Regions from separate parts of the Hymenobacter latericius genome, predicted to be linked through region 3. Evidence: riboswitches for the same ligand, from Rfam matches in the RefSeq annotation. Region 3 holds a riboswitch; each other region holds the start of a gene.
The links. Region 3 has a riboswitch for S-adenosylmethionine ahead of OIS50_RS02705 (hypothetical protein). Riboswitches for the same ligand answer to the same signal wherever they lie in the genome.

Region 1: linked by a shared signal. The riboswitch ahead of OIS50_RS11940 (O-acetylhomoserine aminocarboxypropyltransferase/cysteine synthase family protein) and the one ahead of OIS50_RS02705 (hypothetical protein) in region 3 are both predicted to bind S-adenosylmethionine.
Region 2: linked by a shared signal. The riboswitch ahead of metH (methionine synthase) and the one ahead of OIS50_RS02705 (hypothetical protein) in region 3 are both predicted to bind S-adenosylmethionine.
Region 4: linked by a shared signal. The riboswitch ahead of OIS50_RS16975 (phosphoadenylyl-sulfate reductase) and the one ahead of OIS50_RS02705 (hypothetical protein) in region 3 are both predicted to bind S-adenosylmethionine.

Annotation. Positions count from the first base shown of each region.
Region 1 is NZ_CP110136.1:2,676,772-2,682,367, forward strand. It holds gene OIS50_RS11925 (lysylphosphatidylglycerol synthase transmembrane domain-containing protein) at 1-878, shown strand, start outside; gene OIS50_RS11930 (hypothetical protein) at 972-1,391, opposite strand; gene OIS50_RS11935 (LysM peptidoglycan-binding domain-containing protein) at 1,603-1,911, shown strand; SAM riboswitch class I at 2,151-2,260, shown strand; gene OIS50_RS11940 (O-acetylhomoserine aminocarboxypropyltransferase/cysteine synthase family protein) at 2,639-4,024, shown strand; gene OIS50_RS11945 (homoserine O-acetyltransferase family protein) at 4,257-5,291, shown strand; gene OIS50_RS11950 (homoserine dehydrogenase) at 5,269-5,596, shown strand, end outside.
Region 2 is NZ_CP110136.1:3,190,419-3,196,014, forward strand. It holds gene OIS50_RS14145 (DUF6069 family protein) at 352-789, opposite strand; SAM riboswitch class I at 924-1,036, shown strand; gene metH (methionine synthase) at 1,109-4,915, shown strand; gene OIS50_RS14155 (endonuclease domain-containing protein) at 5,013-5,333, shown strand; gene metF (methylenetetrahydrofolate reductase [NAD(P)H]) at 5,422-5,596, shown strand, end outside.
Region 3 is NZ_CP110136.1:653,633-659,228, reverse strand. It holds gene OIS50_RS02715 (sodium:solute symporter family transporter) at 1-104, opposite strand, end outside; gene OIS50_RS02710 (zinc dependent phospholipase C family protein) at 487-1,521, shown strand; SAM riboswitch class I at 1,693-1,791, shown strand; gene OIS50_RS02705 (hypothetical protein) at 1,977-2,267, shown strand; gene OIS50_RS02700 (ATP-grasp domain-containing protein) at 2,270-3,268, shown strand; gene OIS50_RS02695 (LLM class flavin-dependent oxidoreductase) at 3,387-4,412, shown strand; gene OIS50_RS02690 (PA2169 family four-helix-bundle protein) at 4,770-5,495, opposite strand.
Region 4 is NZ_CP110136.1:3,825,095-3,830,690, reverse strand. It holds gene era (GTPase Era) at 1-599, opposite strand, end outside; gene hemH (ferrochelatase) at 1,152-2,198, shown strand; SAM riboswitch class I at 2,399-2,491, shown strand; gene OIS50_RS16975 (phosphoadenylyl-sulfate reductase) at 2,803-3,582, shown strand; gene cysD (sulfate adenylyltransferase subunit CysD) at 3,776-4,690, shown strand; gene OIS50_RS16965 (sulfate adenylyltransferase subunit 1) at 4,792-5,596, shown strand, end outside.

The DNA.
Region 1 (5,596 bases), 2.0 Mb from region 3:
TAGGCTATATGTACCGCATCCGGCATATTTCGGAGCGGCAGCTGTCGTGGCGGCAGAGCATCGATGTGATTATGATTTGGGAGCTGGCTTCGTGCGTGCTTCCATCGGCCGTGGGCGGTACCACGGTGGCTACGTTTATCATCAACAAAGAGGGCGTGCCCTTAGGTAAGTCGCTGGCCTACGTGATGGCAACAGCCATGCTCGATAACTTGTACTTTGTGGTGGTGGTGCCCTTTGTGCTGCTCCTGGCCGGCGACAGTCTTTACCCCACCGAGGTGCTCGAAAGCGGCTTTATTACCACGCTCAAAGTCGCGTTTTGGCTAAGCTACGTACTCACGTTTCTGTACTCCGGCCTGATGGCGTGGGCGCTACTTATCAACCCCCACGTGGTAAAGCGCCTGATTATGCGCCTGTTTTCGGTACGCGGGCTGCGCCGCTGGCGCCGCCGCGCCTGGCAGCACGGCACCGAGCTGGTGTGGGCCTCGGCGCAGCTGCGCGGCAACGGCTGGGCTTACTGGAGCCGCGCGGCCCTCTCCACGGCATTCGTCTGGACGGCCCGCTACCTCGTTATCGGCTGCCTGATTGCGGCTTTTGTGCCGGTAAGCTGGGCTACGTTTGGCGTCATCTTCGCCCGCAACCTGGTGTACAAAGTAGTGCTGCTGGTGGCTATTACGCCGGGCGGCGCGGGCTTTGCCGAGGGTGCCTTCCCGTTCTTCTTCCGCAGCTTCGCCGGCTCGGCAACCATGACGAATTTCATCCTGCTGCTCTACCGCATTGCTACCTATTACCTGTACCTCGTGCTGGGCTCCATCTTCCTGCCGCGCTGGGTCGGCCGGGTGTTTGGCAAAAAGGTGGCACACGAGGTCATGGCTTCCTGATTGGCAACCAATACCTAGGCAACAAACAATAAGCCCCGCGGCGTAACTGCCGCGGGGCTTATTGTTTTATCAGCAAGTGAGGCTGTTGAGCTATTACTCAGCTTCTAGCTGCAGCTCAGCCCCGTCGGCGCTGCGCAGCGTCAGGCGGTCGTCGGTAAGCGTTGCCACATCGAAGGTATTGGCCACGTTTCCGTTGTCGGGCGTCATGGTAATCTTCTTGTTGGCCTGATCGAAGGTGTACTTGCCGTTGATCGACTGCGTGGGCGAGGTCATGACGTACTGGCCATTGCCGAAGAAGCGGATTTCCTCCTGCTTTTGCTCGGAGGTCTGCTTCACTTTGTCGCCGGTAGCGTCTTCTTCGCGGCGGGTTTTCCACACTTTGCTATCGGTGCCGTAGAGCATGTTTTGCCCTTCTACCTTGCCTTCTTTGCTGCCGCAGGCATACATAACGAGGGTCATCAGCAGCAGGAGCGTGCCTAGGTAGTGGAGCGGTGTGTTAAATGCGCGTGTCATAAATGGGTGTCTGGAATGGGGATGGAACAGGGTTCGGCAACTGCGGCGCGGCCGAGTTGGCAAGCGCTGCGCCGTTACTTACGCACCCCCGCTGCAAAGGGTTAAGCGCGCAACTATCTGCTACCTAGCCCGTACACTTTAGCCGAGCCAATGGGTTGCTACCCAGCACCTGTTGCTCGCATCCGCACCCACTTACAAAGACCACACAACCATGGGACTGTTCGATTTCCTCAGCGATAAGGGCGAGAAAAAGCCCGTACAACCTACCCAACCCCAAAAGCCGGCCGGCGGCGCTACCGATTTCTTCGGCAACCAAGCGCAACCGCAGGCAGCCCAACCCGCCGCCGCCCAAGGCGAAACCTACACCGTAGTAAGCGGCGACTCGCTTTCGAAGATTGCCAAAAAGCACTACGGCGACGCCTCCAAGTGGCACCAGATTTACGATGCTAATAAGTCGACGATTGGCAGCAACCCCGACCATATTGAGGTAGGCCAGGTGCTGAAACTGCCCAAGATGTAGGCCTTATTTCTGCTTGATATTGCAACGCCTAGGTCCGACCCCTAGGCGTTTTTTTGTGTAAAATCACTGCCACACCTTATTAATAATCATCTTATAACCAATATTTTACTTCGAACCAAAGCGCAATTGGTTACATCTGACTTCTCGTCCTGAAAAAACTTTTCGCCAGATTTGCGTTTAATGCAACCGGTACTACCTTTGTGCCAGCCCGGCTTACGGCCCGGCGTTTTTTGAAGCATGGTTTATTCCGAAGCGGCGAGAGAACAGGCTCGATGACCCGCTGGCAACCACCAGCAACGCACAAGCTGGCAGGTGCCAAGTCCTGCCCCTACGAGGGGACAAATAAATAGCGTGCTATGGATACCTACCCGCACCCCTACAACACTCCTTCGCAGTTCCGCGCTACCGCGGCGCCCGCTACAACTATGCTTGTAGCCGCTCGCCCCGCTACCGCGACGATGATGCAGCCGCAGGCTATGCGCGCTGCCGAAACGGCGTGTTGTTGCTGTTGTTGGTAGTTGGCCCCGCGGGCGCTTAAAGCCTGCCCCTACCCTTCCCATTTCACATTCTGGCCGCCCGGCTTTTCGGCGGCATGTGGCTTCGCTGCACCCTAGGGTTTCACTTGGGCTGCTGCGGGCCACCACTTCGGCGCACGCGGCTTTGGGCTTGCTGTGGCCGGTTTCCCGCATCGATTTCGCAATCCACAACCCTCTTTCTCAGCATTATCATGTCTCAGCAGAACCTGCACTTCGAAACCCTGCAACTCCACGCCGGCCAGCAACCCGACCCCACCACGGGCGCCCGCGCAGTGCCGCTGTTTCAAACTACATCCTACGTATTCAAGAATGCTGAGCACGGCGCTAACCTGTTTGCGCTAAAGGAGTTCGGCAACATTTACACCCGCCTGATGAACCCTACCACCGACGTGTTTGAGCAGCGCGTGGCGGCGCTCGAAGGCGGCGTGGCAGCGCTGGCAACGGCCTCCGGCCAGGCGGCGCAGTTTATTGCCCTGAACAACATCCTGCAGGCCGGCGACAACTTCGTGTCGACTTCGTTTCTGTACGGGGGCACGTACAATCAATTCAAGGTGGCGTTCAAGCGCCTGGGTATTGAGGTGCGCTTTGCCGACGGCGACAACCCCGAGAGCTTCGAGCGGCTGATCGACGAGAACACCAAGGCGCTGTACCTCGAAACCATCGGCAACCCGGGCTTCAACATTCCGGATTTTGAAGCCATTGCGGCCATTGCCAACAAGCACGACATTCCGCTGATTGTGGATAACACCTTCGGCGCGGGTGGTTACCTGTTCCGCCCCCTGGAGCACGGCGCGCACATTGTAGTAGAATCGGCTACGAAATGGATTGGCGGCCACGGCACCTCCATCGGCGGCGTAATCGTGGATGGCGGCAAGTACGACTTCGGCAACGGCAAATTTCCGCAGTTTACCGAGCCAAGCGAAGGCTACCACGGCCTGGTATTCAATGATGTGTTCGGCAAAAACGGCCCCTTCGGCAACATTGCTTTCATCATCCGGGCCCGGGTAGAAGGCCTGCGCGACTTCGGCCCCTCGCAGAGCCCCTTCAACGCCTGGCAGCTGCTTATCGGCCTCGAAACGCTGAGCCTGCGCGTAGACCGCACCGTGGAAAACGCCCAGAAAATTGCCGAGTGGCTGGAGCAGCACCCGCAGGTAGAGGCCGTGAACTACCCCGGCCTCAAGAGCAGCCCCTACCACCAGCTGGCCACCAAATACCTGAAGCGCGGCTTCGGCGGTGTGCTCACCTTCGCTATTAAAGGCTCGAAGGAAACGGCCACGCAGTTTATCGACAACCTGCAGCTCATCAGCCACCTGGCCAACGTGGGCGACGCCAAAACGCTCATCATTCAGCCTTCGGCCACCACGCACCAGCAGCTTTCCGACGAGGAGCAGCGCGCCGCTGGCGTAACGCCCACGCTGCTGCGCCTGTCGCTGGGCCTGGAGCACATCGACGACATCAAGGCCGATTTGCAGCGCGCTTTTGACGCAGTGCAGAACGCGGCGCCGCTGAGCAACACCGAGGATAACGCTATCCTACTCGAACAACAAGCCGAGCACCCCGCCACGCTGGAAGTATAAAGGGAGGGAAAACTGAGGAAGCCCGCTTCTGCCATGGGGCAGGGCTTCCCTTCCAGCATTGGCACCTAGGCGAAGCGCTTCGGGAGAAAGTGCTTCGCCGCCGCTTCGGCTCCTTTGCTTTCCGGCCCCTTCTTCTGCTCGAGGGGGCCGGGAGCAAAGCATTTCTGACCGCTGCAGCCGCGGGCTGCGGTGTTTTACCACTCCTTTCAGCCTTACCCGAAAGGACCCCGCTATGAGCGAACAACAAACGCTAACCTTGGCCCAACCGCTGCCGCTGGAGTGCGGCGGCGAGCTGGCCGGCGTACAAATTGCCTACCACACTTACGGCACCCTGAGCCCCGCGCGCGACAACGTATTGTGGGTGTGCCACGCCCTCACGGCCAACGCCGATGTGCCGAGCTGGTGGCCCGGCCTGGTGGGCCCCGGCCACTACTACGACCCGGCCGAGTGGTTTATCGTGTGCGCCAACGTGCTGGGCTCGTGCTACGGCACCACGGGCCCTACCTCGCCGGTGCCGCCGCTGGGCCGGCCGCTGTACCAGGCTTTTCCGCGCCTTACGGTGCGCGACCTGGTTGCCGCCCACGAGCAACTGCGCCAGCACCTAGGGCTGGCGAAAATTCATACCGTTATCGGCGGCTCGCTGGGTGGGCAGCAGGCGTTGGAGTGGGCCATTGCGCAACCCAAACTGTTCGAACACCTGGTGCTGCTGGCTACCAACGCGCGGCACTCGCCCTGGGGCATTGCCTTTAATGAGGCGCAGCGGCTGGCCATTCAGGCCGATTGTACCTACCAGGGCGGCGGACCCGAGGGCGGCGTGGCCGGGTTGCGGGCGGCCCGGGCCGTGGCCCTGCTCAGCTACCGCAGCTACGATGCCTACGGCCGCACCCAGGCCGAGCCCGACGAGGACGCCCTACCGGCTTTTCACCGGGCCAGCTCCTATCAGCAGTATCAGGGCGACAAGCTCACGGCGCGCTTCAACGCCTACAGCTACGTTACGCTGTCGCACATCATGGATTCGCACAACGTGGGGCGCGGGCGCGGTGGGCTGGAGGCCGCGCTGCGGCAGGTGCAGGCCCGCACGCTGGTGCTGGGCATTTCGTCGGATGTGCTGTTTCCGCCGGCCGAGCAGCAGTTTATTGCCCGCCACGTACCCGGCGCCATGTACGCCGAAATGGATTCGCCCTACGGCCACGACGGTTTCCTGATCGAAACCGCGCAAATCACGCATTTTCTCGAACGATTCTATGTCCAAACCTTCGTCCACTAACCCCCGCACCCGCATTGGGCTGATTGGTTTCGGCTGCGTTGGGCAAGGGCTGTTCGACATTCTGGAGCGCCACCCCGAGGCCGGTTTTGCGGTAGCGCGCATCGCCGTGAAGAACCCCACCAAGCTGCGCCCGCTGCCGGCCAGCCGCTTCGAGTTTCAGGCCGAGGCGCTGCTGCACGACGCGGAGCTCGATATTCTGGTTGAAGTTATCGACGATGCGGCCGAGGCTTTCCGATTGGTGAGCGAAGCGCTGCGCCTAGGTCGGCGGGTGGTTACGGCCAATAAGGCCATGGTGGCCCGGCACC
Region 2 (5,596 bases), 1.8 Mb from region 3:
TCATATTATCATTGATATAATTTTAATAGACAAAACACTATTTACACACCCCGGGCTGTATAACTGAGTTGCTGCATGCCAAGTGGTAGTTGCCTACCGCGCCCGCCATGCAATCGGCCGGAATCAGCCCAAAACCACCTCAACCCCTTGCCAACGCCGACGACCGTTGCCCAGGCCCCGGCAGCACCTGGCTGCCCGGGCACCTAGGCAACAACAGCAAAGCCAAGCTGCTGGGGGCAAGCACAAGCCTTGGCAAAAGCACTGTTTGCATCTGACGCCCCGCGGCCGGCAAACCCTACCCTGAGTTGGGGCGCAGTAGGTGTTGGCTGAGCCTTGCAGCGTGCCGCGCACCTAGGCGCGGGTAACGCGGCTGAACAGCGCCCACACCACCCCGGCCGCTACCACGTGCATCAGGCCCAGTACAGCCACGCCGCTGGCCGGGTTGTGCGGAATGGCCGCCGGGCCCGCCATCGAGAGCAGGCAAATACCCACCGCCACAATAGCAAACCCTTGCAGCGGCCGATCGGCCCACCGGATAAGGGCGGCCAGCACCAAAGCCCCGAGCAGGGCCGGCACCATCGAGGCCAGGGCCACGTGGGCCGGGCCAATGGTGCCGCCGGTAGGCTCGCGCAGATTGGCCGGCAACAGCCCTGTAGCAGTAGCAGCGTAGTAAATGCCCAGGTTTAGGGCTGCAGCAACCAGGCCGGCGAGGGGCGCCGCCCACCACAACGGGTTGGCGCGCAGCCCGGCGCTTGGCACGGGCGCGTGTTGGTGATAAACGGTTTCCATAGCACTCAGCAACACCACTTCTTCTACCAATAATTTACAATTAAATATTTATACTTTCAAATAAACTACACGTATTTGCTGTTGAGGTACGGCGGGGCACTTGCAAAAACTCGTGGCGGCCTCTATCTTCGTGGTGCTTATCCAGAAAGACCGAGGGACTGGGCCCGACGACGTCTTAGCAACCGGCCAATGCGGCAAGGTGCTAACTCCCATCCGAGGCCGGTGCGGCGTTCGGAGAAGATGAGCGGAACCAGAGCCCCTCGCGGCCCCTCGGCTTTCCGGATACGCGCCAGCATCCACCGCAATCCGGAAAGACCATATGCCTACTGTTCCCGCCTCCCCGCTTGCCGAGCTGCTTGCCCGCCGTGTCCTCGTGCTCGATGGTGCCATGGGTACCATGCTGCAGCGCCACCAGCTCACCGAAGACGACTTTCGGGGCGAGCGGTTTCGGGACCACCCCAAGCCCCTGCGCGGCAACAACGACTTACTGTGTCTGACGCGCCCCGACGTGGTGCGCGGCGTGCACGCCGAGTACTTCGCCGCGGGCGCCGACCTGGTAGAAACCAACACCTTCAGCGGCACCACCGTGGCGCAGGCCGACTACGCCCTGGAGCACATTGTGTACGAGCTGAACTTTGAAGCCGCCCGGCTAGCCCGCTCCGCTGCCGACGAGTACAGCACGCCCGAGCGCCCGCGCTTTGTGGCCGGCGCCATTGGCCCCACCAACCGCACGGCCTCGCTCTCGCCCGACGTAAACCGCCCGGGCTTCCGCGCCATCACCTTCGATGAGCTGGCTACGGCGTACCTGGAGCAGATCAAAGGCCTGGTTGATGGCGGCGTGGATGCGCTGCTGATTGAGACCATCTTCGACACGCTGAACGCCAAGGCCGCATTGTTCGCGGCGCAGCGCTTCTTCGATGAGGGCGGCCGCGTGGTGCCCATCATGATTTCGGGCACCATCACCGATGCTTCGGGCCGCACGTTGTCGGGCCAAACGGTGGAGGCGTTCTGGAACTCCATGCGCCACCTGCCCATCCTGAGCATTGGCCTGAACTGCGCCCTAGGTGCCAAGCAGCTGAAGGTGTACCTGCAGGAGCTGAGCCGCCTGGCCGACTGCTACATTTCGGCTTACCCCAACGCCGGCTTGCCCAACGCCTTCGGCGGCTACGACGAATCGGCCCAGGAATTTGCGGCCGTGCTGGAAGAGTACCTGCAGGAAGGCCTCGTAAACGTGGTGGGCGGCTGCTGCGGCACCACGCCCCAGCACATTGCCGAAGCCGCGAAGCTCGTCGACCGCTACCCGCCGCGCCAGCTGCCGGTGCGCCCCCAAGCCACGCGCCTGAGCGGTTTGGAGCCGCTGAATATTCACCCCGAAAGCTTGTTCGTGAACGTGGGCGAGCGGTGCAACGTAACGGGTTCGCGCGCCTTCGCTCGCCTGATTCGCTCGGGGCAGTTTGACGAAGCCGTGGCCGTGGCTCGCGCCCAGGTGGAAGGCGGCGCGCAGGTGCTCGACGTGAACATGGACGAAGGCCTACTCGACTCGGTGGAGGCCATGACCAACTTCCTGAACCTGCTGGCCTCGGAGCCCGATGTAGCCCGCCTGCCCATCATGATCGACTCCTCCAAGTGGGAGGTGCTGGAAGCTGGCCTGAAGTGCACCCAGGGCAAGAGCATCGTCAATTCGATTTCGCTGAAGGAGGGCGAAGAGGTGTTTAAGCACCACGCCCGCCTGGTGCGCGCTTATGGCGCGGCGGTTATCGTAATGGCTTTCGACGAGCAGGGCCAGGCCGATAACTACCAGCGCCGCATCGACATCTGCCAGCGCGCCTACCGCATCCTCACCGAAGAAGTAGGCTTCCCGCCCGAAGACATCATCTTCGACCCGAACATCCTTACCGTAGGCACCGGCATCGAGGAGCACCGCCGCTACGCTATCGACTTTATTGAGGCCGTGCGCTGGATTAAGCAGCACCTGCCCGGCGCCCTCACCAGCGGCGGCGTCAGCAACGTGTCGTTTGCCTTCCGCGGCAACGACCCGGTGCGCGAGGCCATTCACGCCGCGTTCCTGTACCACGCCATCAAGGCCGGTCTGGATATGGGCATCGTGAACCCCGGCCAGCTGACCGTGTACGACGAAGTGCCCAAGGATTTGCTCGAAGCCGTGGAAGACGTGCTGTTCGACCGCCGCGACGATGCCACCGAGCGCCTCGTGCAGCTGGCCGACAAGCTTAGCCATCAGAAAGCTAATAGCCAACAGCTGACAGCTATTAGCCAGGAAGAATGGCGCGGGTGGTCGGTTGAGAAGCGCCTCGAGCACGCCTTGGTAAAAGGCATTACCGACCACATCGAAGCCGATACCGAAGAAGCGCTGAAGCAATTGCAGAAGCCGCTGGCCGTGATTGAAGGCCCGCTGATGGCCGGCATGACGGTAGTGGGCGACCTGTTCGGCGCCGGCAAAATGTTCTTGCCGCAGGTAGTGAAATCGGCCCGCGTGATGAAGCGCGCAGTGGCCTGGCTCGAGCCGCACATGCAGGCCGAGCGCGACGCCGTAGCTGCTGCCGGCGGCACCGAAGCCCGCCAGACAGCCGGCAAAGTACTGCTGGCTACCGTGAAAGGCGACGTGCACGACATCGGCAAAAACATTGTGGGCGTGGTGCTGGCCTGCAACAACTATGAGGTGATTGACCTAGGCGTGATGGTGCCCCTCGAAAAGATCATCGCCGAAGCCGAGCGCACCCAAGCCGACATTGTGGGCTTAAGCGGCCTGATTACGCCTTCGCTCGACGAGATGGTGTACGTGGCGCAGGAAATGGAGAAGCGCGGCCTGCGCGTGCCGTTGCTCATTGGTGGCGCTACCACCTCGCGCCTGCACACGGCCGTGCGCATCGCACCCGCTTACAAAGGGCCCGTTATACACGTAAACGACGCCTCGCGTGCCGTGCCGGTGGCCTCGCAACTGCTAGGCCTAGGTCGGGATGCGTACGCCAACGACGTGGCCCAGGAGTACCTACAGCTGCGCGACGACCACGCCGGTCGCCAGCGTACCAAGGAGTACGTGAGCATTGAGGATGCCCGCGCGCAGAAGTTTCAGGCCGACTGGGCTGCCGCGCCCATCACCAAGCCCAGCTTTCTGGGTGCGCGGGTATTCGAAGATTACCCGCTGCAGGAGCTGGTGCCCTACATCGACTGGACGCCTTTCTTCCACGCTTGGGAGCTGAAAGGCCGCTACCCGCGCATCTTGGAAGATGAGACCCTAGGCGAGGCCGCGCGCAAGCTATTTGCCGATGCCCAAGCCCTGCTCAAGCGCATCATCGATGAAAAGCTGCTTACGGCCCGTGCTACGGTAGGCTTCTGGCCGGTTAATACCGTCGACTCCGACACAATTGAGGTATACACCGACGACACCCGCGAGCAGTTACTGGCCGAAACCTTCACGCTGCGTCAGCAAAGCCTGAAGGCACCGGGCCTGCCGTACTTCGCCTTCTCCGATTTCCTGGCTCCTAAGGACAGCGGCCGCGCCGATTACCTAGGCGGTTTTGCCGTAACGGCGGGCATCGGGCTTGATGAGCTGGTGGCCGAGTTCGAGGCGCAGCACGACGACTACTCGGCCATTCTGGCCAAAGCCCTGGCCGACCGCCTGGCCGAAGCCCTGACCGAGCGCCTGCACGAGCGGGTGCGCCGCGAGCTGTGGGGCTACGCGCCGCAGGAGCACCTCTCCAACGAAGACCTTATCAAGGAAGAGTACCGCGGTATTCGCCCCGCCCCGGGCTACCCCGGCTGCCCCGATCACACCGAGAAGATTACCTTGTTCCACCTGCTCGGCAACGGCCAAACCGGCATCAGCCTCACCGAAAACCTGGCCATGTACCCCACGGCTTCGGTGAGCGGCTTCTACTACGCCCACCCCGATTCGCGCTACTTCGGCCTAGGTCGAATTGGCAAAGATCAGGTAGAAGACCTGGCCCGCCGCAAAGGCATGCCCTCTGCCGAGCTGGAGCGCTGGTTGTCGCCTAACTTGAACTACGATGTGGCCTCACCCCCCGGCCCCCTTCCCTCGCTAGATGCGCGACATGGGGGAGAGGGGGAGCCTAAAGTCAACGTTGTTGCAGTTACAACTGCGCAGTAGTTACAGCTTTTGCGTGGACGCACCAGACCCAAAGCAGGACCGGCTAACCGCTGATCAGAAGCGGTGGCACACTCGGCTGAAGACATTCAGCGGGGAGATGCGGCGTAATCCGACGTCGGCCGAAGACGCTTTGTGGCAAGCATTGCGCAACCGGCAGCTCAACGGAGTAAAGTTTCGGCGGCAGCATGCTATAGGCAACTTTATTGTTGACTTCATCAGTACCGATCATCAGCTCATTATTGAAGTCGATGGCGACATGCACGCCGAGCGCAGCCAAGCCCAGTACGACCTAGGTCGCAGTTACGAGTTAGCCACCGCCGGCTACCGCGTGTTGCGCTTCATCAACGAGCAAGTGCTCAGCACCCTTTCTGCTGTTTTGCAAACCATCCGCGAAGCCTTGGCTTTGCCTCAAGAATAAACCAGCCACCACAATCCTGACTCCCCCCATTCGCTAATCGTCAGGCTCCCCCTCTCCCCCGGAGAGGGGGCCGGGGGGTGAGGCCACTATGAAAGTTACCGACCACCTTGCCCGCGCCAACGGCAAAACCCTCTTCTCGTTTGAGGTGCTGCCGCCGCGCAAGGGCGAAAACATTCAGACGCTGTTCTCGAACATCGAGCCGCTGCTGGAGTTTAAGCCGCCGTTTATCGACGTGACGTACCACCGCGAAGAGTACGTGTACC
Region 3 (5,596 bases):
TCGGTACGCTTTTTTTGGCGGTAGATGTAGTAGCCGTACAACGATACGCCCACGAGGTAAATGAGAAAGACCAACAGGTCGATAAGAGCCAGATCGTTGCGCATACCGCGGCTTGTAGATTCGGAAGTGACAGGCGGTGCTACGGCCGCCAAAATGCGCAGAAATATAAGCGCACCAGCGCGGCCCCGCGCCGCTGCCGCCCCCAAAACATGCCAGCCGCCGCGCCGCCGGGCATGTGCACGGCCTGGGCCGCCGCCCGGGGCCGCACGGGCATTGCCGGCTCACGGCATTGCCGGCGAAACCACAGTAATTGACTTATCCCTAGGTGCAAAGCAAGCGCCGCCGGCCAGGCAGGCCATAGCTGCAACGGCCTGCTTCGGCTTCAACCTACAAAGAGTCAGGAAATTGATTACCCAAAACCCTGATTCACAAATCGGTATTTGGCCGATGCCTGCCAAGCCCAGATATTTGCCTTTTCTTTTTCTTATGCCTACGCTACGTATGTTCAACTTTAGCCGCCGCAGCCGCCGTTTGGTATTGGCTACGGCTCTGCTGCTTACCGCTCCCTCGCTGCTGTTTGCCTGGGGCAACTGGGGCCACCAACGCATCAACCGCGCGGCCGTGCTGGCCCTGCCCGCGGCCATGCGCACGTTCTTCTACAACCACATCGATTACGTGGTGACGGAATCGGTCATCCCCGATTCGCGCAAGTACAGCATCAACGACAAAGCCGAGTTTCCGCGGCACTACATCGATCTGGAAGAGTATGGCCCGGTAGCGGAGATACCGCAAGCCGCTGCCGATGCCTACAAAAAATACGACGCCGAAACGCTGGACAAGCACGGCCGCCTGCCCTGGTACCTGCAGGATATGCTGGCCAAGCTGACCACGGCCATGAAAAACCAGCGCAAGGACGAAATCCTGTTTCTGGCCGCCGACCTGGGCCACTACCTCGGCGATGCGCACCAGCCCTTGCACACCTCCTCCAACCACGACGGCCAGCGCACCGGGCAGCGTGGTATTCATGCGTTCTACGAGTCGCAGCTGCCCGAGCAGTTTGGCCGGAACTACAACTTCAAGCTTGCGGAGCCCAAGCTGATTCAGGACCCCGTGGCCGAATCGTGGCGCATTGTGGCCCAGAGCCACGCCGCCATCGACTCGATGCTGACCATTGAGAAAAAGCTGGCCGGCGAAACGCCCAAAGAAGCGCTGTACGTGCTGAACGCCGACGGCCAGGTAAAGAAAAACGTGTTCAACAGCTGGGTGCACACGCCCGCCTACTCGGCCGCCTACCACAAGGCCCTCAACCACATGATTGAGCGCCAGATGCGCAACGCCGCCCAAACCACGGCCAACTTCTGGTACACGGCCTGGGTAAATGCCGGCAAGCCCGACCTCACCAAGCTCGACACCGAATACACCACCAAGAGCAACCAGAAAAACCTGCAAACCGAGCTGAAACTGATTCAGAAAGGCAAGCTCGTCGACTTCTCCTCGTTCGCCGAATTCCCGGTCAACTAAGGCATTTTAGCCGCCTTATCAGCCGCGAAACGCGCCGCCCTGGCGGCCGTTTCGCGGCTTTTTTGTTGCCGAAACCATAACCGCCGGGCTTGTTCGTTGCGAAGAATATTTGTGTTTTCGGCAAACGCTGCTATACCTTTGCAGCATCAATTCTTTCCGACCAAAGGATTGTTTTTATACAGAGGCGTGGAGAGACAGGCTCCCTGAAGCGCCGGCAACCACCAGCGGGGTAACTCCCGGGAACGGTGCCAAGTCCTGACCATATAAAAACAAGTAGCCGTGGCTTCAACTACCCGCACCGCCGCTTTTCGCTCTGCTACCACCGCCCCCAACCTGCGCCAGGCGCAGCGTTGCTGTATGGGCATGGCAGTTGCGGCCTGTTGTTGTTGAGCCCAACCCACACCCCCTCCCCTTGCTGCTGCATGGCTGCTAGGTGCCTGGGCACCTAGGGCTTGGTGCGTCGCAATGCCAGCCCGATTTGCGCTGGCATTGCCATCGGCTCAGTTCAGCGCTTGATTTCCAAGCACTTGGTGGCTTGTGAATTCGGCCGGCAACTGCCTCCTTCCCTGTTTTCCATTTTCTGCTGCGGCTCCGGCTTTTCGGCAGCGTGGGCGCGTGCTGCCCTCGGCTGCCCTGCTCTGCAGCACCTGGGGCAGTTGCAGCTGCACTTTCCAACCGACAATCAGCTCAGCAGCGCTTTTGCGGCTGCTTTTCCCTTCCGCTTACATCGTCATTATTTCTGCTAAACATGGCACAATACCCCAAGCCCATAGGAATTTATTACGAGCACCCCGAATGGTTTAAGCCGCTCTTCGCCGAGCTCGACCGCCGTGGCCTGCCCTACGAGAAGATTGATGCCGCGCACCACCTCTTCGACCCTTCGGAGTCGGAAAGCCCGTACGCATTGGTAATCAACCGCATGAGCTCTTCGGCGTACTTGCGCGGCCACGGCCAGGGCATCTTTCACACGGCCGGTTTCCTTACGCATCTGGAGCGCCTGGGTGTTCGGGTTATCAACGGCACGGTGGCCTCGGGCATCGAAACCAACAAAGCCCGGCAGCTCGATTTGCTGGCCGGTTTGGGCCTGAAATTTCCGAAGTCGCGGGTGGTAAACCACGTGTCACGCATTCCGGACGCGGCCAAGGAGCTGAGCTTCCCGCTGGTAGTAAAGGTGAACATCGGCGGCAGCGGCGCGGGCATCGTGCGCTTCGATACGCCCGAAGGCCTGCAAGCCGCCGTTGATAACGGCCAGATTGACCTAGGCATCGACCAGACTGCGTTGGTGCAGGAGTTTGTGGCCCCGCGCGGCGGCCACATCACTCGCGTCGAGACGCTGAACGGCAAGTTCCTGTACGCCATGAAGGTGTACACCACCGGCACCAGCTTCAACCTGTGCCCGGCCGAAATCTGCCAGATTCCCGACGAGCCCGCAGCGGAAGGCGAGTTCTGCCTTACCCAAGCCCCCAAGAAAGGCATTCAGGTAGAAGCCACCACGCCGCCGGCCGAGGTAATCGAGGCCGTGGAGCGCCTGGTAGCCGCGGCCAAAATCGACGTGGGCGGCATCGAATACCTCGTCGACGACCGCACCGGCGAGGTGCTGTTCTACGACATCAACGCGCTGTCCAACTTCGTGGCCGATGCCGTGAACGTGGTCGGCTTCGACCCCTACGCGCTGTTTGTCGACTACCTGGAGCAAGAACTGGCCGCCGCCACTGCCGAGCTGGCCCTGAGCCTCGCCACTAACTAAACCAGCCCGTCATGCTGAGCTTGTCGAAGCATCTCTACCGCTTCGCCAGATAGTAGATTACTATCCGTAGAGATGCTTCGGCGGGGCTCAGCATGACGTTCTTACAAGACAAGAAACCATGCGTTACGGATATTGGATGCCCGTTTTTGGCGGGTGGCTGCGCAATGTTGAGGATGAAAACATGCGCGCCGACTGGGACTACGTGAAAACGCTGGCCCAACGCTCGGAGGAGCTCGGTTACGACCTGTCGCTTATCGCCGAGCTGAACCTGAACGACATCAAAGGCGAAGAAGCCCCTTCGCTCGATGCCTGGAGCACGGCGGCCGCGCTGGCGGCCGTTACCAAAAAGCTCGAGCTGATGGTGGCCGTGCGGCCTACCTTCCACTCGCCGGCGCTGCTGGCCAAGCAAGCCGCCAACATCGACCACATCAGCGGCGGGCGGTTGTCGCTGAACGTGGTGTCGTCGTGGTGGCAGGACGAGGCCAAGAAGTACGGCGTGCACTTTGAGCAGCACGACGACCGGTACGCCCGCACCGCCGAGTGGCTGCACGTGGTAGACAACCTCTGGAAGCAAGACCACTTCAGCTTCAAGGGCAAGTACTACGAGGTGACGGACAGCATTCTGCAGCCCAAGCCGGTGTCGCGCCCGCGGCCGTTCCTGTACGCCGGCGGCGAATCGGAAGCGGCCAAGAACCTGATTGCCGCCCAGTGCGACGGCTACGTGATGCACGGCGACGAGCCCGCGGCCATCGGCCGCCGCATTCGGGATTTGCAGGAGCGCCGCGACCGGCTAGGCCTGCCCCCGATGAAGTTTGGCGTGGCGGCGTACAGCATTGTGCGCAACACCGAGCAGGAGGTGAAGCGCGAGCTGGAGCGCATCACGAACGTAAACGGCTCGGCCGCCGGCTACAAAAACTACCAGCAGTGGCTGGCCGGCACGCAGCTCGAAAAGCAGGTGTCGCTGCAGGACTACTCCGTGTCGAACCGCGGCCTGCGCTCGGGCCTCACCGGCACGCCCGATCAGATTGCCGAACGCGTGGCGCAGTTCGAGGCCGTGGGCGTTGACCTGTTCCTGCTGCAGTGCAGCCCGCAGCTTGAGGAAATGGAGCGTTTCTCGGAAGCTGTTATTCAGGTACTGGCCTAGGGCTCAGCTGTCATGTCGAGCCAAGCGAGACATCTGGGTGGGCGGTAATTATCGTCCTGACGCAGGAAGGACCTTACCGGTACCTCACCCCCCGGCCCCCTCTCCAAAGGGAGAGGGGGAGTGAATACTAACAAGAGTAGGCGCGCCAGATGTCTCGCTTTACTCGACATGACAGCCGAGCCCTAGGTCGTCAGGCTCCCCCTCTCTTTTGGAGAGGGGGCCGGGCCCCGAAGGGGTCCCGTGAGGTCCTGACGTGAGGAGGTCCTTCGCTTGGGCTCAGGATGACAATGTACCAACGCACAACGCCCCACCTGCCTGGCAGGTGGGGCGTTGTAATTCAGGCACCTAGGGCGCTGCTTAGTGCTTGTTGGTTTGCTCTTTCAACTGCTTCAGGCGCTCGTAGGTTTTCAGCGACTGATCGTACTGGCGCTGTACCTCATGGCGCAGCTCGCCGGTGAGGGTTTGGTCGGCCAGGGCCTCTTTGTAGGCTTTGATGGCCCACTCTTCGCCGTAGATGTTCGAGCCCAGAATGGCTTGTTCGTCGTAGCCGGTAACGGCGGCTTTGGCCTCCATGAAGGCGCGGTACACCTTGCCTTTCAGGGTGGTTTTGGTTTCGCGGGTGCCGCCTTCCTCGCGCAGGTAGTCGTTGAGAATACCGGCAAAGCGCTGGCTCTGGCTTACCAGTTGCTTGTAGTAGCCGCGCAGCTCGGCGTCGGTGCTTTCATCCACGGCGCGCTGGTAGCCCTCGATGCGGTCGTTCACGAACAAGAGCAACTCCTGCAGAGTGGCAGCCGTGCCGCGCTGCCCGCCGGTGCGGCCGCGGGTAGCAAAATAACCTACGCCCAGGGCCAGCAGCGCACCGCCCACTACCTTTTGGGTGGTGCTGAGGCGACCAATGCTGGAGCCCAGGTTGGTGCCTACGTTGCGTACCGGCGCGGGCAGCTGGCCCACCAGGTCGCGGCCTTGGCTAAGCCAGTTTTGGGCCTGGTTCAGCAGCGAGCCGCCGGCCTGCGTGTTGTTGTCGGATTGCGAGTGGGCGCCCGTTTGTGCGCCGGTGTTCGAAGAGGATTGCGGTTGATTCATAGCTAGAGTGTCGTATGGTTAGCTTGGCTGCCTGATACGGCCAAAACGCGGGCTTCGTTTAATAAAGCTTGCCATCAGCTGCATTTTTAGTCAGCATTTCT
Region 4 (5,596 bases), 1.2 Mb from region 3:
TCGCGAATCATTTCCGAAGCAAAAAAGCGCTCCGGCTTGTCGGTCAGCTCGTCTTTGGGGTAGAAAGCCTCATGCTCGGGCAGGCGGTCGAGGATGTGGTTAAAGACCTGCTCGGTGTTGAAGGCGTTGAGGGCCGAAATGGGGATGATTTCGGCGGCGTTGGGCATTTGCTCGCGCCAGTACGCCATTTTGGCCTCTACTTCTTCCTGCGTCGCCTGGTCGATTTTGTTGATCAGCAGCAGCACCGGCACTTCCGAGCGGCGCAGGCGCTCCACCACGGGCTCCTCGTCGTGCTTCTCGTAGATGTCCGTCACGAACAGGATCACGTCGGCGTCTTCCAACGACGAGTACACGAACGACATCATGGCCGATTGGAGCTCGTACTTCGGCTGAATGATGCCGGGCGTATCGGAGTATACCAGCTGAAAGTCAGGGCCGTTCAGGATGCCCAGAATGCGGTGGCGCGTGGTTTGGGCCTTGCTGGTAATAATGCTGAGCCGCTCGCCCACCAGCACATTCATCAACGTCGACTTGCCCACGTTGGGCTTGCCGATGATGCTCACGAAGCCGGCTCGGTGCGGTTTGGGTTCAGTAGTCACGATGGTGGTAATGCGTTAAGGGGCACAAAGGTACGGCTTTATGCGCGCTCAAGCTGCATAGCCTGAATAATAGGCGCTTACGGTTAAAAGTACCTTTTGGGCAATGCCGCGCCCGAATGTTAATGCCACGGTATGCTGGCTCCTGTTACCGCTTGCCCAAGCCAGCACCTAGGCTCGCCTGCCTTCACTACACCACGCCGGTTACCATCGCCCTTTTCCGACCTCGCTGCCACGTGCTTCGGCCCTGCCGCTACGCCCCCGGCCATTGGTACCGCCTGGCTCGCGCACAACCGCGCCGCTGTTCCGCCCGACAATTGTTACCAGCGCTACACCAAAACGTTGCTGGCAAGGCCCTAGGTGCTGACGAACCGTTACCTCTGTCATCACCTGGCGTATGGTCTTTCAGCGGATGCCGGCTATTTCGTGGATATAAATCAGGGCGTACTGAGCCGGTGCCGCAGCTGCGGCGCAAACTTTGGGGCCCGTACCTTTGTATGGCATCTGTCGGCACCGCTTTCCTTTGTTACCGGCGGTGTGCGCTACCTCTCTTTTATGCCCTCTACCCCTGCCTCTACCCAAGGCCGCATCGGTGTCCTGCTCGTGAACCTGGGCACCCCCGATTCGCCCCGCACGCCGGATGTACGCCGTTACCTCAACGAGTTCCTGACCGATGCTCGCGTTATCGACATGCCCGCGGCTGTGCGCTACCCGCTGTTTCAGGGCTTGGTGGTGCCGCTGCGCGCGCCCAAGTCGGCCAAAATTTACCAGCAGCTCTGGGATGAGCGCGGCTCCCCGCTGCTCTACCACGGCCTCGATCTGAAAAAGCTGGTGCAGGAAAAGCTCGGCAAAGACTACCTCGTGGCCTTCGGCATGCGCTACCAGAATCCCAGCATCGAATCGGCGCTGGAGGAGCTGCGCGAAGCAGCCGTGGAGCGCATCATCGTGCTGCCGCTGTTTCCGCAGTACGCCGCGGCTAGCACGGGCTCGGTGCAGGAAAAGGTGATGGACATCGTAAGCAAATGGTGGGTGGTGCCCAGCATCAGCTTCATCAGCACCTTCGCCGACGACCCCGGCTTCATTGCCACCTTCGGGGCCCTGGGCAAGGCCGAGATGGAAAAGCACGACTACGACCACGTGGTGTTCAGCTACCACGGCATTCCGGAGCGCCACGTGCTTAAGGGCAGCCACAAAGGCTATTGCAAGCTGGGCACCTGCTGCAACCACTACAATAAAAATAACCGCTACTGCTACCGCGCGCAGTGCTTTGCCACCTCGCGCCTGCTGGCCGAGGCCCTGGGTTTGCGCGACGACCAGTACACCGTGTGCTTCCAGAGCCGCCTGCAAAGCCGCCTGCGCGACCCGTGGCTGCAGCCCTACGCCGACGAGGTCCTGAAGGAGATGCCGGCCAAGGGCTACAAGAACGTGCTGGCCTTCAGCCCCGCCTTCGTGGCCGACTGCCTCGAAACCACCATCGAGGTAGGCGAAGAGTTTAAGGAAATGTTTGAGGAAGCCGGCGGCAACCACTGGCAATTGGTGCCGAGCTGCAATACCCACCCCATTTGGGTTGATGCCGTGGTGGATATGGTGCGCCGGAATTAATCAGCGCCTGCTATTTGAATTGCGCATTAGGGCCGTGCTTGAATTAATTGTTCAAGCACGGCCCTAAGCTTTTTAATACAAACTGGGTTTAGGCGAATTGGTATTGTCAAGACACAAAGCTTTGGGGCCAGCTCAAGAAAAAATTTGCAATTCCAAAATTTGTGTTGCTACCTTTGCTCCATCAATTCTTCCCAGGATTGTTTTTATACAGAGGCGTGGAGAGACAGGCTCCGTGAAGCGCCGGCAACCCTCCGGATCATCCGGAACGGTGCCAATTCCTGACCATATAAAAACAACGTACGCCGTGAACCTCATCATCACACCCCGCGCTACCTCCGCTGCTCTGCAGCCGGGCCTTTTCGGCTCCAACAGCCTGTGCTGTTGTTGCCTGGCTATGCGCCGCGCGTGTTGTTGAGGCTTTTACATCCTCCCCTGCCCGCTTGCCGGAACGCCAACGCCTAGGCTCCTACCGCAGGAGCACGCCCTAGGTCCGTTTGGTTTGGCCGCTTGAGCTCAACTCGCCGCCTACCCCTCCGGCTCCCTTTCTTTTTGTCTTATCAGACCTGGTTTTTCTTCGGAGAAACCGGTCGTAGCCCTGCTGCGCATGTCGACTTTAATCGATGCACAGGTGGCGCAAATTCGTCAGCAATTAATTGGGGCTGATGCGTTGGATACCCTGCGCCTAATTGCCACTGAATTTACCGGTAAAGCCGCTTTTTCTACCTCTTTTGGATTGGAAGATCAGGTAATCGCGCACCTGATTTTTGCCCACGATTTACCCATTGAGGTATTTACCCTCGACACAGGTCGTAATTTTCAGGAAACGTATGCTACCTGGAGCAAAACCGTGCTCAAATACGGCAAAACCATCCGGACCTACTACCCCAACCACGAGCAGGTAGCCGCCCTGGTAGAGCGCCAGGGCCCGAATGGTTTCTACGAAAGCGTGGATGCCCGCAAGGCCTGCTGCAACGTGCGCAAAGTGGAGCCGCTGAGCCGTGCGCTGGCCGGCAAAGAAGCCTGGGTTACGGGCATTCGGGCCGAGCAATCGGCCACCCGCACCGGCATGCAGATAGCCGAGTTCGATGCTACCTACCAGCTGCTGAAGGTGAATCCGCTGCTCGACTGGACCTGGGAGCAGACCTGGGCCTTTATCCGCGAGTACAGCATTCCGCATAACCCCCTGCACCTGCAAGGCTTCGTGAGCATTGGCTGCGCGCCGTGCACCCGGGCCGTGAAGCCCGGCGAAGACTTCCGGGCCGGCCGCTGGTGGTGGGAAGATCAGTCGGCGAAGGAGTGCGGCCTGCACGCCTCACCCCCCGGCCCCCTCTCCGGGGGAGAGGGGGAGCCAATTGGCAGCAACGTCGCTGTGCTTACTACTTAATTGCTGGCGGCATACATCTGTGCCAGTAATGCGCTACCCTGCTCTTTCTACTTCATGCTCCGGATAATGCCTGCTGACATCAGGCTCCCCCTCTCCCCCGGAGAGGGGGCCGGGGGGTGAGGCCCTGCATTCCCCGCACTTCCTATTCCCTAAAAATTCGGCCCTACAGGCCGAACAGGCACCCCCTTGCCTTATGCCAACGCTCCCTCGTTTAGACTACCTCGATCGGCTCGAAGCCGAAGCCATCCACATCCTGCGCGAAGTGGCCGGGCAGTTTCAGCGCCCCGCGCTGCTGTTCTCGGGCGGCAAAGACTCCATCGCGCTGGTGCGCCTTGCCCAAAAGGCCTTCCGGCCTGGCAAGTTTCCGTTCCCGCTCGTGCACATCGACACGGGCCACAACTTCCCGGAAGTACTGGAGTTTCGCGACTCACTGGCTGCCGAACTAGGCGAGCAGCTGATTGTGCGCCGCGTGGAGGACACCATTCAGCAGCGCGGCCTGCGCGAGCCGGGCGGCAAGTTTCCGAGCCGCAACGCCCTGCAGACTTACACGCTACTGGATACCATCGAGGAGTTTGGCTTTGATGCCTGCATCGGCGGCGCCCGCCGCGACGAGGAAAAGGCCCGCGCCAAGGAGCGTATCTTCTCGGTGCGCGACGAGTTCGGCCAGTGGGACCCGCGCCGCCAGCGCCCCGAGCTCTGGAATATCTACAACGGCCAGATTCAGCCCGGCGAAAACGTGCGCGTGTTTCCCATTTCGAACTGGACCGAGCTGGACGTGTGGAACTACATCCAGCGCGAGAACATCCAGCTGCCTAGCATCTACTTCGCCCACGAGCGCCGCTGCGTGGTGCTGCCCTCGGGCCAGCTGCTGGCCGTAACGGAGCACCTCTCACTCGATGCCTCCGACGAGCTGACTACCCGCCAGGTACGCTTCCGCACCGTGGGCGATGCTACCTGCACCGCCGCCGTGGAAAGCGACGCCAGCACCCTTGCGGCCATTATCGAAGACATTCTGCAGGCCAAAGTGAGCGAGCGGGGCGCTACCCGCCTCGACGACCGGATTTCGGAAACCGGCATGGAGGACCGCAAGCGCAACGGCTATTTCTAATCAGGGGTGATGAGGTGACAAGCAACACGTGACCCGGCGAGCAAAGCCGGATTCGTCACCTACCTGTCACCTGTTACCTGTCACTTGTCACCTAGGACACCATGGACTTACTTCGATTCATCACCTGCGGCAGCGTCGACGACGGCAAAAGCACCCTGATTGGCCGCTTGCTCTACGACAGCGACGCCGTGTCGCTCGATGTGCTGGCTGCGCTGGAGGAGCAAAACCGCACTTCCGCCGCCGGTACTGTTGACCTGGCCCTGCTCACCGATGGCCTGCGCGCCGAGCGCGAACAAGGCATTACCATCGACGTGGCGCACAAGTACTTCACCACGCCGCGCCGCAAGTTTATCATCACCGATACGCCCGGCCACGTGCAGTACACCCGCAACATGGTGACGGGCGCTTCGAACGCCGATTTGGCCATTGTGCTGGTGGATGCCCGCCAGGGCGTGGTGGAACAAACGCGCCGCCACACCATTGTATCGGCCCTGCTTGGTATCAAGCGCTTCGTGCTGGCCGTGAACAAGATCGACCTGGTGGGCTACTCCGAGGCCGTGTTCCGCGACATCGTGGCCGATTACGCCGCCGTGGCGGCGCAGCTGGGCATCAAGCACGTTGTGAACATCCCCATCAGCGCCCTGCACGGCGACAACGTGGTGCGCGCGTCGGCCAACCTAGGCTGGTACAAAGGCCCGAACCTGCTGGAGTACCTAGAGACGGTTGCGGTAGCGCCTGATACCACGCACGAAGCCGCTCGCTTTCAGGTGCAGTACGTCATCCGGCCGCAGAGCGCGGAGCTGCCCGACTACCGCGGCTATGCCGGCCGCATCCAGAGCGGGGTGTACCGCCGCGGCCAACAAGTGGTGGTGCTGCCCGCCGGCATCGAGACGACGCTCGAAGCCA